3 regions of the Blastococcus sp. SYSU D00820 genome follow, and region 1 is predicted to be linked to each of the others. Evidence: riboswitches for the same ligand, from Rfam matches in the RefSeq annotation. Region 1 holds a riboswitch; each other region holds the start of a gene.
The links. A riboswitch is a leader RNA that binds a small molecule or an ion and turns the genes downstream of it on or off. The one in region 1 is predicted to bind cyclic di-AMP.
Positions count from the first base shown of each region.

Region 1 (3,262 bases):
GATGCCGTCGGTGGCGTTGAGCTGGTCGATCGCCGCACGGATCGCGTTGCCGGCGATGACGCTGTAGGAGGCGCCGGGGCCGGTGCTGTCCTCGTCGAGGCCGATGATGATCGGCTCCCCGGTCAGCTCGGCGTTGGCCTCGGGGCGGTTGGGCTCGTCGTCGCCACCGCCGCAGGCGGCGGTCGCCAGGGCGAGCGAGGCGGCCGCCGTCACGGCGGCGATTCGGGTCCGGGATGTCCGCATACCACTTCCTCGGGGTGTGGCCGGTCGGATGGGGGTGGTGCCCGTACGCGTGCGGAACCGCCGTCTGGAAGGCAGCCGGCGTGCTCCCAAGCAAGTGCTTGGTTGCCGCCGGATGTTAGGTGGATCACGAGAGCGGCGTCAACGACGCTGACCGTTCTGTTACCTGATCGCCGAGGTGGCGGGCCGGATCGCGGCGCGCGGTGCCCGGACAGCACTCGGCCCGACCGGCGCCGGGAGGCGCGGGTCGGGCCGAGGAGGAGCGGGACGGGCGGACCGTCAGCGGGTCAGCAGCCGCCGGAGGCAGCGGCCGGGCAGCCCGGCGAGCGAGCGGACGACCACGCGGCCGAGCAGCAGCAGGTCGGCGTACTCCGGCGGCCGGGGCGCCGGCCGCGCCGGTCGCGCCGGCGGGCCGGCCGGCCGCTCGGGCACCAGCAGGTCGAGCGCCGAACGGCGGGCCGGCGACCGCAGGGAGGCCAGGGAGGGGATCTCCGGGGCCGGCGGTGCGCCGTCCCGAGCGCGGTCGTCCTCGCCGTCGTCGTACTCGCGTGCCACGCCGCTGACGCTACGGCGGCCCGGACCGCCCGCGCTCACCGGTAGTTGACGTGGACGTGGTCGAAGTGGTTCGCGGTCACGCCGCCCCTGTCCTCCATGGTCGACCAGGAGCCGCCCGGGGACTGGAGGATCCGCTGCTCCCAGATGATGTAGGCCACGCCGAGCTCGTCCCAGTGCGCGATGTGGTACGCCACGATCGCGTCGCCGAGCGCGGCGTCGGACATGACCATGTAGTCCAGCGCGTTCCCCGACGGGTGCCCGTCCGGGTCGGTGGCGCTGGCGCGGGTGCCGCCGAGGGTGATGCCCCCGGCGCCGGGCACGTTGCTCACCACGGCGTCGGCGGCCGCCTGCACCCGCGACGACACCGGTCCGGCGGTGTTGCGGATCTGCGCGACCGAGGTGGCCGCGGTGCTGGCCGACGCCCCGCCGCCGCCGGAGCCGCCAGAGGAGCCGGAGCCGCCGGAGGAGGACTCCTCCTCGGCGGCCGCCTCGGCCGCCGCGGCGGCCTCCGCGGCCGCGGCCGCAGCCGCGGCGGCCTCCGCCTCGGCGCGGGCGGCGGCCTCGGCCGCGGCCCGCTGTGCGTCGAGGGCGGCCTGGTCGGCGGCGGCCTGCGCCTGCTGCGCGGCGGCCTCCTCGGCCTCGCGGGTGCTGCGGCTGGCCGCGAGGTCCTCCAGCGGCTGGAGGTTCTCGGTGACGTCGACGGGACCGCTCTGGGCGCTGAGGCCGAGGGCTTGGGCGACGCTCACGGTCTCCGACGCGCCGGCCTCGGCCTGCGCTCCGGGGTCGACGCCGAGGACGACGTTGCCGAGGACGGCGCCGGCGACGGCGACCCCCAGCAGGAGACCGGGACGGCGGCCGGCGAGGACGCGGCGGCGGGCGGTGCGGGTGCGGCGGCCGGCGGCGTGGCCGGACGTGGTCGTACGGGGATCCATCGAGGGGGGTGCTCCGAGCGGTGCGGGCACGGCGGCGCCAGGGGCGCGGGGGCCGTGGGATGGGTGCGGGGACGGCGGCGGCGGGGACGGGCCCGGCCGGCGGTCAGATCCGCGGGCGCACCAGGGGCCGGCAGTGCCGGGTCGATCGAGGACGTGCAGCAGTGGCAGGGCGCGCCATCGGGCGGCTCTCCGTTTCTCCCAGAAGGCCGCCTACCGAGTCAGCTGACGGGTTCGGGCGGGAAGCAGCCCTACCCGGCGCGGGACGCGAGGTCCTGCGACGCGGGATTCACCCCAGTGGTGCGGTGGGTCCCCGGCTCGCCCCGGAGGGCGACTCGGCGGCGTCCGCCCGGACTCCCCCGGCAGGGGTCGTGACGACCGGTCGGACGCCGACACGGTAGTCGTCGTTATGGACTCGTGACAATCGGAGACCGGCGTTTCGTCAGCGTGATGCGTGTCGCGGCGGTCGCCGCGCGGGCGGGCGGTGTATCCGGGGTCAGGGTGCGAGCGGCTCGGTCGCCTGCCGCGCGGCCCGCGTGACGAGGTCGCGGAAGAACCGGTGCTCGGGGTCGCCGTCGTGCACCGGGTGCCACCACATCGCCTCCATCAGCGGTCCGGCGTCGAACGGGAGGGGCAGCGCCCGCACGCCGGCGTCCAGCGGCAGCGACCGCACCAGCCGCTCCTGGAGCAAGGCGATGCGGCCGCTGCCGGCGACCAGACCGGGCACCGTGAGGAAGCTCTCGGTGACCACCTGGACCCGCGGCTCGATGCCGAGCATCCGCATCTGCCGGGCGGCGGGCGTGGAGGCCGTCGGCCCGTGGTAGGTGGCGACCCACGGGAGCGACTCCAGGTGCTCGACGGTCACCTCCTCTCCCACCACCGGGTTGTCGGCGGACACGACGAGCACCCACCGGTCCTGGTGCAGGTCGGCGTGCGGCAGGTCGCTGATGAAGCCGTGCGGGAGCACCAGGAGGTCGCGGTTGAGCAGCGTCTCCTGCACCTGGTCGACGGCATCGGGCGTGTTGTGCAGGAGGCGCAGCCGGGCGCCGGGGGCCTCCTCGGCCAGCAGCTGGGCCAGCGTGTCGCCGAGGACGGCGCAGCCGTAGTCGCTGAGCAGGACGGAGAACTCGCGCGTCGACTCGGCGGGGTCGAAGTCCGGCTGCGCGGTGAACACCCGCTCCACCCCGTCCAGCGCCAGCCGGACGCGCGGGCGGAGCTGGGCCGCCAGCGGGGTGAGCCGGTAGGCGTTGCCGACCCGGGAGAGCAGCTCGTCCCCGAAGTGCCGGCGCAACCTCGCCAGCGACGCCGACAGCGCGGGCTGGCTGAGCCCTAGCTGCTGCGCCGCCCGGGTGACGCTGCGCTGCTCGAGCAGGGCGTCGAGGGAGACCAGCAGGTTGAGGTCGAGGTTGCTCAGGTTCACCGGCCGAGGGTATCGACGGCATTGATGACACCCATCATCGATTGCCTCTTCCGTGATAGGCCACCGCCCGGGACTGTGGTGCACGTCGCTTCGAGGAGGACCCGACGTGCTGCCTGCT
Region 1 covers NZ_JBJGZW010000013.1:73,363-76,624, forward strand. The annotation lists gene ACI79R_RS14760 (ABC transporter substrate-binding protein) at 1-213, opposite strand, end outside; gene ACI79R_RS14765 (hypothetical protein) at 520-795, opposite strand; gene ACI79R_RS14770 (hypothetical protein) at 831-1,727, opposite strand; cyclic di-AMP (ydaO/yuaA leader) riboswitch at 1,920-2,075, opposite strand; gene ACI79R_RS14775 (LysR family transcriptional regulator) at 2,221-3,144, opposite strand; gene ACI79R_RS14780 (cyclase family protein) at 3,251-3,262, shown strand, end outside.

Region 2 (3,262 bases), on a different contig from region 1:
TACACGCCGATCGGCGTGGACATGCAGAACGGCTGGCAGTTGTGGCTCGACCAGAACGACGGCCGGCTCGGCGAGTACGAGGTGGAGACCGTCACCGCGGACGAGGGGGAGGGGCCCGACACGGGCGTGCCCGCCATCCAGGGCCTGCTCTCCGATGTGGACGTCGTCGTCGGCGTGGTCAACTCGGCGACCGCCCTCGGGGTGGCCGAGCAGTTCAACGAGGCGCAGAAAGTGCTGTTGATCGGCAACGCCGGTGCCGGGCCGATCACCGGCGAGGCGACCAACCCCTACGTCTGGCGGGTGTCGTTCACGAACGCGCAGGTGGCGGCCGCGATGGGTGACCACCTGGCCGCCGAGGGCATCGGGCCGGTGTTCGTCATGGCACCCGACTACGCCGCTGGGCAGGAGGTGGTGGCGGGCTTCATCCAGGCCTACGAGGCCGGCGGCGGAACCGTGGCCGGGCAGGCGCTCACCCCCTTCGGCACGACGCAGGACTTCCAGCCGTTCCTCTCGGGCGCGCAGTCCTCGGGCGCAGCCGCGGTGTTCTGCTTCTATGCCGGCGGTGAGGCGGTCGCCTTCGTCAAGCAGTACACCGACTTCGGGCTCAAGGACACCATCCCGCTCTACGGCTCCGGGTTCCTCACGGAGGGCAGCGTGCTGGAGGGCCAGGGTGCGTCCGCGATCGGGGTGCGCACCTCGCTGCACTACTCGACGGAGATCGACAACGAGGCCAACCAGGCCTTCGTCCAGGCCTACGAAGAGGCCTACGGGGTCCTCCCGACGGTGTACGCCATGCAGGCCTACGACGCCGCCAACGTCCTCACCCGGGCCCTGGAAGCGGCCGGTGACGTGTCCGGCGAGGCGTTGACCGCCGCGCTGCAGGACCTCGGCGAGGTCGACGACAGCCCCCGCGGCCCGTGGACCTTCAACGGGCAGACCCCCGAACAGACCATCTACCTGCGGGAGGTGGCCGACGAGGGCGGCGTGCTGCTCAACACGGTGGTCTCCGAGCTGGGCGTGTTCGCGCAGCCCTGATCCGTCGCGCTCCGTCACCGGAGGCCCGCCGGTTCACCCGATCCGCCGCCGCCCTCACCCACACCGATGGTCGGAACGGTCCCGCGTGCATGCGCGGTGGTGGGCTGGGCACCGCGCGGTACAGCACCAGCACGACACGGGGGAGGACGACGGTGTCCGAGATGTACGAGCCGAACGGCGGCGAGGCCGTCCGCACCGCTCCGCTGACCTGCGGCCGCACGGGCGTCGGCCATGCGCCGAACCGGGTGCACATCCTGCTCAGCCAGACCGCGCCGGCCGAGGACTGGCTGCCCGTCGTCGTCATGGACGCCGCCGATGAGGCCGTCACCCTCGCCGTCTTCGGGGAGCTCGAGCGCTTCGCCCACCACGACGCCGACGCGGTGGCCGCCGCCGTCCGCGACGCCGGGGCGCACGGCTTCTACAACCTGCGGTTCAACCTGCTGTTCCTGAGCACCTGGCCGCGCGACGCGGAGGCGGTCTTCTCGCTGCAGCCGGCGCACCGGCCCTACGCCGGCTGCCGGTCCTGACCGCGCCGGAGCCCCGGCCGCGCGCGGCGGCCGGGGCTCCGGGCGTCGGACCCGAGGGTCAGGCGATCCGCCGCGCGGAGTTGTAGCCCGGCATGTCGTCCACGTCGACCACGGCGACCGGCTTGCCGTAGGTCGAGGAGTGCACCATCTGCCCGTTGCCGATGTAGATGCCCACGTGGCTCACCGGGGAGTAGTAGAAGACCAGGTCACCCGGCTGCAGGCTCGCCCGGTCGACCGGCGCGCCCATCGTCGACTGCATGCGCGACGAGTGCGGGAGCTCGATGCCCGCCGCCCGGTAGGCGTACTGCACCAGCCCCGAGCAGTCGTAGCTCGACGGCCCCGAGCCACCCCAGGCGTAGGGCTTGCCCTGCTGGCTGAGCGCGGCGTCGACCGCGGTCTGCGCCGCGGCGTTGGGTGCCGCGACCGGCGCGGCAGCAGCGGGAGCCGCGGCCGCAGGGGCCTCGGCGCTGGCGGAGGCCACCGCCGGGGTGAGGGCCACCCCGGCACCGGCCGCCAGGGCGATGACGGCGCCGCGCAGCGAGCGGCTGGACCGGCGGGGCAGGGACGTGCGCATGGTCGTCATGGACGACGGTTCTCCTCTGTTCCGTGCACCGCCTACCGGGTCAGCTGACGGGTTCGGGCGCGGAAGTCGCCCGGCGCCGTCCGTTCCCGGACAGCGCTTCACCCCAGTGGATCGGTGGGTCCCCGGCCCGGGCGGATGCCCGGTTCGGCGGTGTCCGGCGAGTGCGGCCAGGGTGCGGCAGCGGGTGCGGGTCTCGTCCGGACCGCGACGACGCTAGGTACCGCCCGCCGAGGTCTCCACCCGGCCGACGGCGCCGACACGCCTGCCCGACCGGGAGCGGATCCGGGCGTTGCGGAGCCGGAGTGCGCGCGCCCACCTGCCCTTTCGCGGAGGACGGCGACGGCTGCGGCCCCGACCCTTCCGAGATCGCCGCGTACCGGCGCTGCGTGACAGCCCGTAGCCACGCATGATCACCCGTGCGCGATGATTCGCCGTCCCGGTGTGCGGGCAGACTCCCTGGCAACCAACCGAGGGAGGTTCCGACCATGGGCATGCTCCGCAACCTGGCGGTCGCCGGTATCGCCAAGAAGGCCTACGACCTGGCCCGCAAGCCGGAGAACCAGGCCAAGATCAAGCAGCTGATCGCGCAGATGGGCGAGCAGAACAAGAAGCGCGGCGGCGGCGCCGGCCGCGGCCGCGGCCCGGTGCGCTGACCCGCAGCCGAACACACCACGCGACCCCCGCCCGGGCCTTCCGGGCGGGGGTCGCGTGCGTCGGGAGCCGACGTCCCTGTGAGGCGACAGGGAGTGCTGTGACCACAGGGATCCGAAATGGGGCCGTTCCGAGTCGTCTCGGTACTGGTCCGCCGATGACGACGTCGAGCGGGCCCCCGGTCCGCGCTCCGATCCACCGACGCACCGAGGAATCCCATGGTCCAGAACCTCCAGGCGCCCGCCGAGCAGCCCGCGCCCCCGCAGCCCACGAGCAAGCCCTTCTACAAGAAGGCGTGGTTCCTCGCCCTGGTCGCGATCGTCGTCATCGCCATCATCGCGACGCAGACCGGCAAGGGCGGGTCCGACGACTCCTCCGCCGGCTCGGCCTCCGGCGGCTCCAGCGAGTCGTCGTCCGTCGGCATCGGGCAGCCGGCGCTGGACGGCAAGTTCCAGTTCGTCGTCAA
Region 2 covers NZ_JBJGZW010000008.1:12,831-16,092, reverse strand. The annotation lists gene ACI79R_RS10755 (ABC transporter substrate-binding protein) at 1-1,035, shown strand, start outside; gene ACI79R_RS10750 (hypothetical protein) at 1,188-1,562, shown strand; gene ACI79R_RS10745 (NlpC/P60 family protein) at 1,621-2,145, opposite strand; cyclic di-AMP (ydaO/yuaA leader) riboswitch at 2,160-2,305, opposite strand; gene ACI79R_RS10740 (hypothetical protein) at 2,631-2,798, shown strand; gene ACI79R_RS10735 (DUF4352 domain-containing protein) at 3,015-3,262, shown strand, end outside.
Region 2: another riboswitch for cyclic di-AMP. It lies ahead of ACI79R_RS10745 (NlpC/P60 family protein); the one in region 1 lies ahead of ACI79R_RS14770 (hypothetical protein).

Region 3 (3,262 bases), on a different contig from region 1:
GGCGGTCGACCTCTGCGGGGGCATCGAGGTGTTCGGCACCCCGCAGTACCAGTGGATGGTCGCCAACGCCGGCCGGTTCGGCTTCCTGCACCCCACGTGGGCCGACCCGGGCAACGGCCGCGAGGAGCCCTGGCACTGGGAGTACGCCGGCACCTGAGCCGGAATTGTCGGTGGCGCTCCCTACCGTCCGGCGCGGAAGAGAGACCAGCCATCGAGGAGAGCAGCCATGCTCATCGACTGCGACACCTGCACCGCCCGCGGCACCGGCTGCGCGGACTGTGTGGTCACCGTGCTGCTCGGCGTCCCGCCGACGTGGCAGACCGAGGACCCGGCCGTCGTCCCCCTGGCCGGGCGTCCCGCCCGGACGCCGGCACCCGAGGTGGCCGCGCCCGGCCCGGGCGTGGTCGTCGACCTGGACGACGTCGAGCGCCGGGCCGTGCGGGCGCTGGCCGACGTCGGCCTGGTGCCGCCGCTGCGGCACGAGCCGGGGGCGGCCCCGGGGCGGGGGAGCGGGCGCCGGCGGACCGGCTGAGGGGGCGGCCCGGTGACCGGCACGGATCACGGACAGCAGCCGCCGTCTGACGCTGCGTGGGCTCGCGCACCCCAGTGGTCACGCCACGGAGTGGCGTCGCTCCTCACAGTGGGTATTCCCACAATCCAGGGGGTGCGCGTTTGTCACAACTGCATCACGTCCGTACCGTGTCAGCGTCCGACCGAGTGGTCGTCACCCGACACGGGGTGACCTCGGCCGGGCACCGCCGAATCACCGTCCGGTGTGCGGGGGCCCTCGGGTCCGCGTCGCCGGGGGTGAACCGGGGACCCACCGCAGCACTGGGGTGAGTTCTCGCGTGCGCCGGTCCGCCGGGGCACACGTCCCGCGGCAGCGGGGCGCAGAGATAGGGCACCTTTTCTTCCCAGCCCGAACCCGTCAGCTAACTCGGTAGGCGGTTGCTGAGGAAGAACGGAGAGCCGCCGCCCGTGGCGACCCCTCGCCCTGTACTGGGGCATGCACGCGAACAGCTCCACCCCGGCTCCGCGAACGGAGCGGGCCGCCTTCCCCTCTTCCGCCGCCCCGTCGTCCGACGGTTCAGCCGCGGCGTCCTGGTGGGGACCACCGCCGCCCTGACGCTCACCTTCCTGCCGGGCACCGCCGCGGCGGACCCGGAGCAGGCCGGCAGCGCCGCCGAGGCCGCCCAGCTGGTGGCCGACGCCAGCCACCAGCTCGAGGTCGTCTCCGAGCAGGTCAACGAGGCCCGCGAGCAGCTGGCGGCCCAGCAGGCGGCCGCCGAGGCCGCGCGCCAGGCCGTCGCCGACGCCGAGGCGCAGCTCGGCGAGCTGGACGGCCAGATCCGCCAGGTCGCCCGCAGCGCCTACACCAGCAGCAGCGACATGGCCACGCTCGACCTGCTGATGACCAGCGAGTCGGCCGAGGACTTCGTCGCCTCGCTGGCCACGCTCGACCAGATCGCCGGGCACACCACGGCCGTCCTGGCCGACGTGTCCGAGGCCGCCGAGGCCGCCGAGCAGGCCCAGGCCGACGCCGACGCCGCCGAGGCGGAGGCCGAGCAGACGCTGGACGACCTCACCGCGCAGGAGCAGCAGCTCCAGGACGACATCGCGGAGTACCAGGCCCAGTACGACCGGCTGTCGGCGCCGCAGCAGGCAGCGGTCGTCGCGGCGCACGCCGGTGAGTCGGTGCCCGTGGTCGCTCCGGTGGCGGCCGCCAGCGGCGCTGCCCAGGTGGCGGTCGACACCGCGCTGGCACAGGTCGGCGACCCCTACGTCTGGGGCGCCGGCGGGCCGAACTCCTTCGACTGCTCGGGCCTGACCCAGTACGCCTACGCGGCGGCCGGGATCAGCCTGCCGCACTCCAGCCGCATGCAGTCGCAGATGGGCCAGGCCGTCTCCCGGGCCGAGCTGCAGCCGGGCGACCTGATCTTCTACTACAGCCCGGTCAGCCACGTCTCGATGTACATCGGCAACGGCCAGATGGTGCACGCCTCGACCTCCGGCCAGCCGGTCAAGGTCGTCAGCGTGGACTCGATGGGCGGGATCACCGCGATGCGCCGGATCGCCTGACGACAGGGTCCAGCGACGCGGGCCGGTGACCTCCCTCGAGGTCACCGGCCCGCGTCGTCTCCAGGGCCGGCCGCTCTAGGATCGGCCGGGTGAGCGCCCGTCGGGCCGCGCTGGTGGTCGCGGGCGTACTCGCCGCGGCCCTGGTGCTGGTCATCGTCCTGCGCACCCCGTGGACGCTGCTGCCCGAGCCGCCCGGCGGAGCGACACCGATCCGGCCGGGCGAGGGGCTGCCGGCGGACGTGGTGGCCCGGGCCGAGGCCTTCGCCGCGTCGATCCGCCCGGCGTCGCTGACCTCGCTGCTGCTCGGCCTCGCCGTCTCCGCCGTGCTCGGCCTCACCCGGCTCGGCGGGCGGCTGGTGCGCCTGGTGGCCCGTCCGCTGGGTGGTGGCTGGGGATGGCAGGTGCTGCTCGGCACGATCGCGCTCCTCGTCGTCGGCCGGCTGGTCACCCTTCCGGTCTCCGCCTACGGCGAGGTGCTGCGCCACCGGTACGGACTGTCCACCCGCAGCTGGCCGCTGTGGCTCCGGGACGTCGCCGTCTCCACCGCCATCGACGCCGCGCTGACGGCGGTGGGCCTGCTGCTCCTCGTCTGGCTGGTGCGGCGGGCTCCGCGGACCTGGTGGGCCTGGGCGTCGCTGGGCGCGGCCGGCCTGGTCGTCGCTGGCTCGTTCCTGTACCCCGTGTTGATCGAGCCGGCGTTCAACCGCTTCGAGTCGCTGCCGGCCGGCCAGCTGCGCACCGACCTGCTCGAGCTCGCCGAGGAGAGCGGCACCCCGGTCGAGGACGTCCTGGTCGCCGACGCCTCGCGACGGACGACGTCGTTGAACGCCTACGTCTCCGGGTTCGGGTCGACGCGGCGGATCGTCCTCTACGACACGCTGCTCGACCAGCTGCCCGACGACGAGATCGAGTCGATCGTCGCCCACGAGCTCGGCCACGTGGCCACCGACGACGTCCTGACCGGCACGCTGATGGGTGCGCTCGGCGCCGCGGCCGGCATGGCCGCGCTCGGCTGGCTGCTGAGCTGGACGCCGCTGCTGCGCCGGGCCGGCGCCGAGTCGCCCGGCGATCCCCGGGCGGTCCCGGTGGTGCTGCTGCTGATCGGCGTGGGCGCCCTGCTGGGCACCCCGGTGCAGAACCTGGTCTCCCGGCACGTCGAGGCCCGGGCCGACCTGCACGCCCT
Region 3 covers NZ_JBJGZW010000007.1:72,425-75,686, forward strand. The annotation lists gene ACI79R_RS10140 (D-alanyl-D-alanine carboxypeptidase family protein) at 1-157, shown strand, start outside; gene ACI79R_RS10145 (hypothetical protein) at 227-532, shown strand; cyclic di-AMP (ydaO/yuaA leader) riboswitch at 790-962, shown strand; gene ACI79R_RS10150 (NlpC/P60 family protein) at 1,105-2,079, shown strand; gene ACI79R_RS10155 (M48 family metallopeptidase) at 2,169-3,262, shown strand, end outside.
Region 3: another riboswitch for cyclic di-AMP. It lies ahead of ACI79R_RS10150 (NlpC/P60 family protein); the one in region 1 lies ahead of ACI79R_RS14770 (hypothetical protein).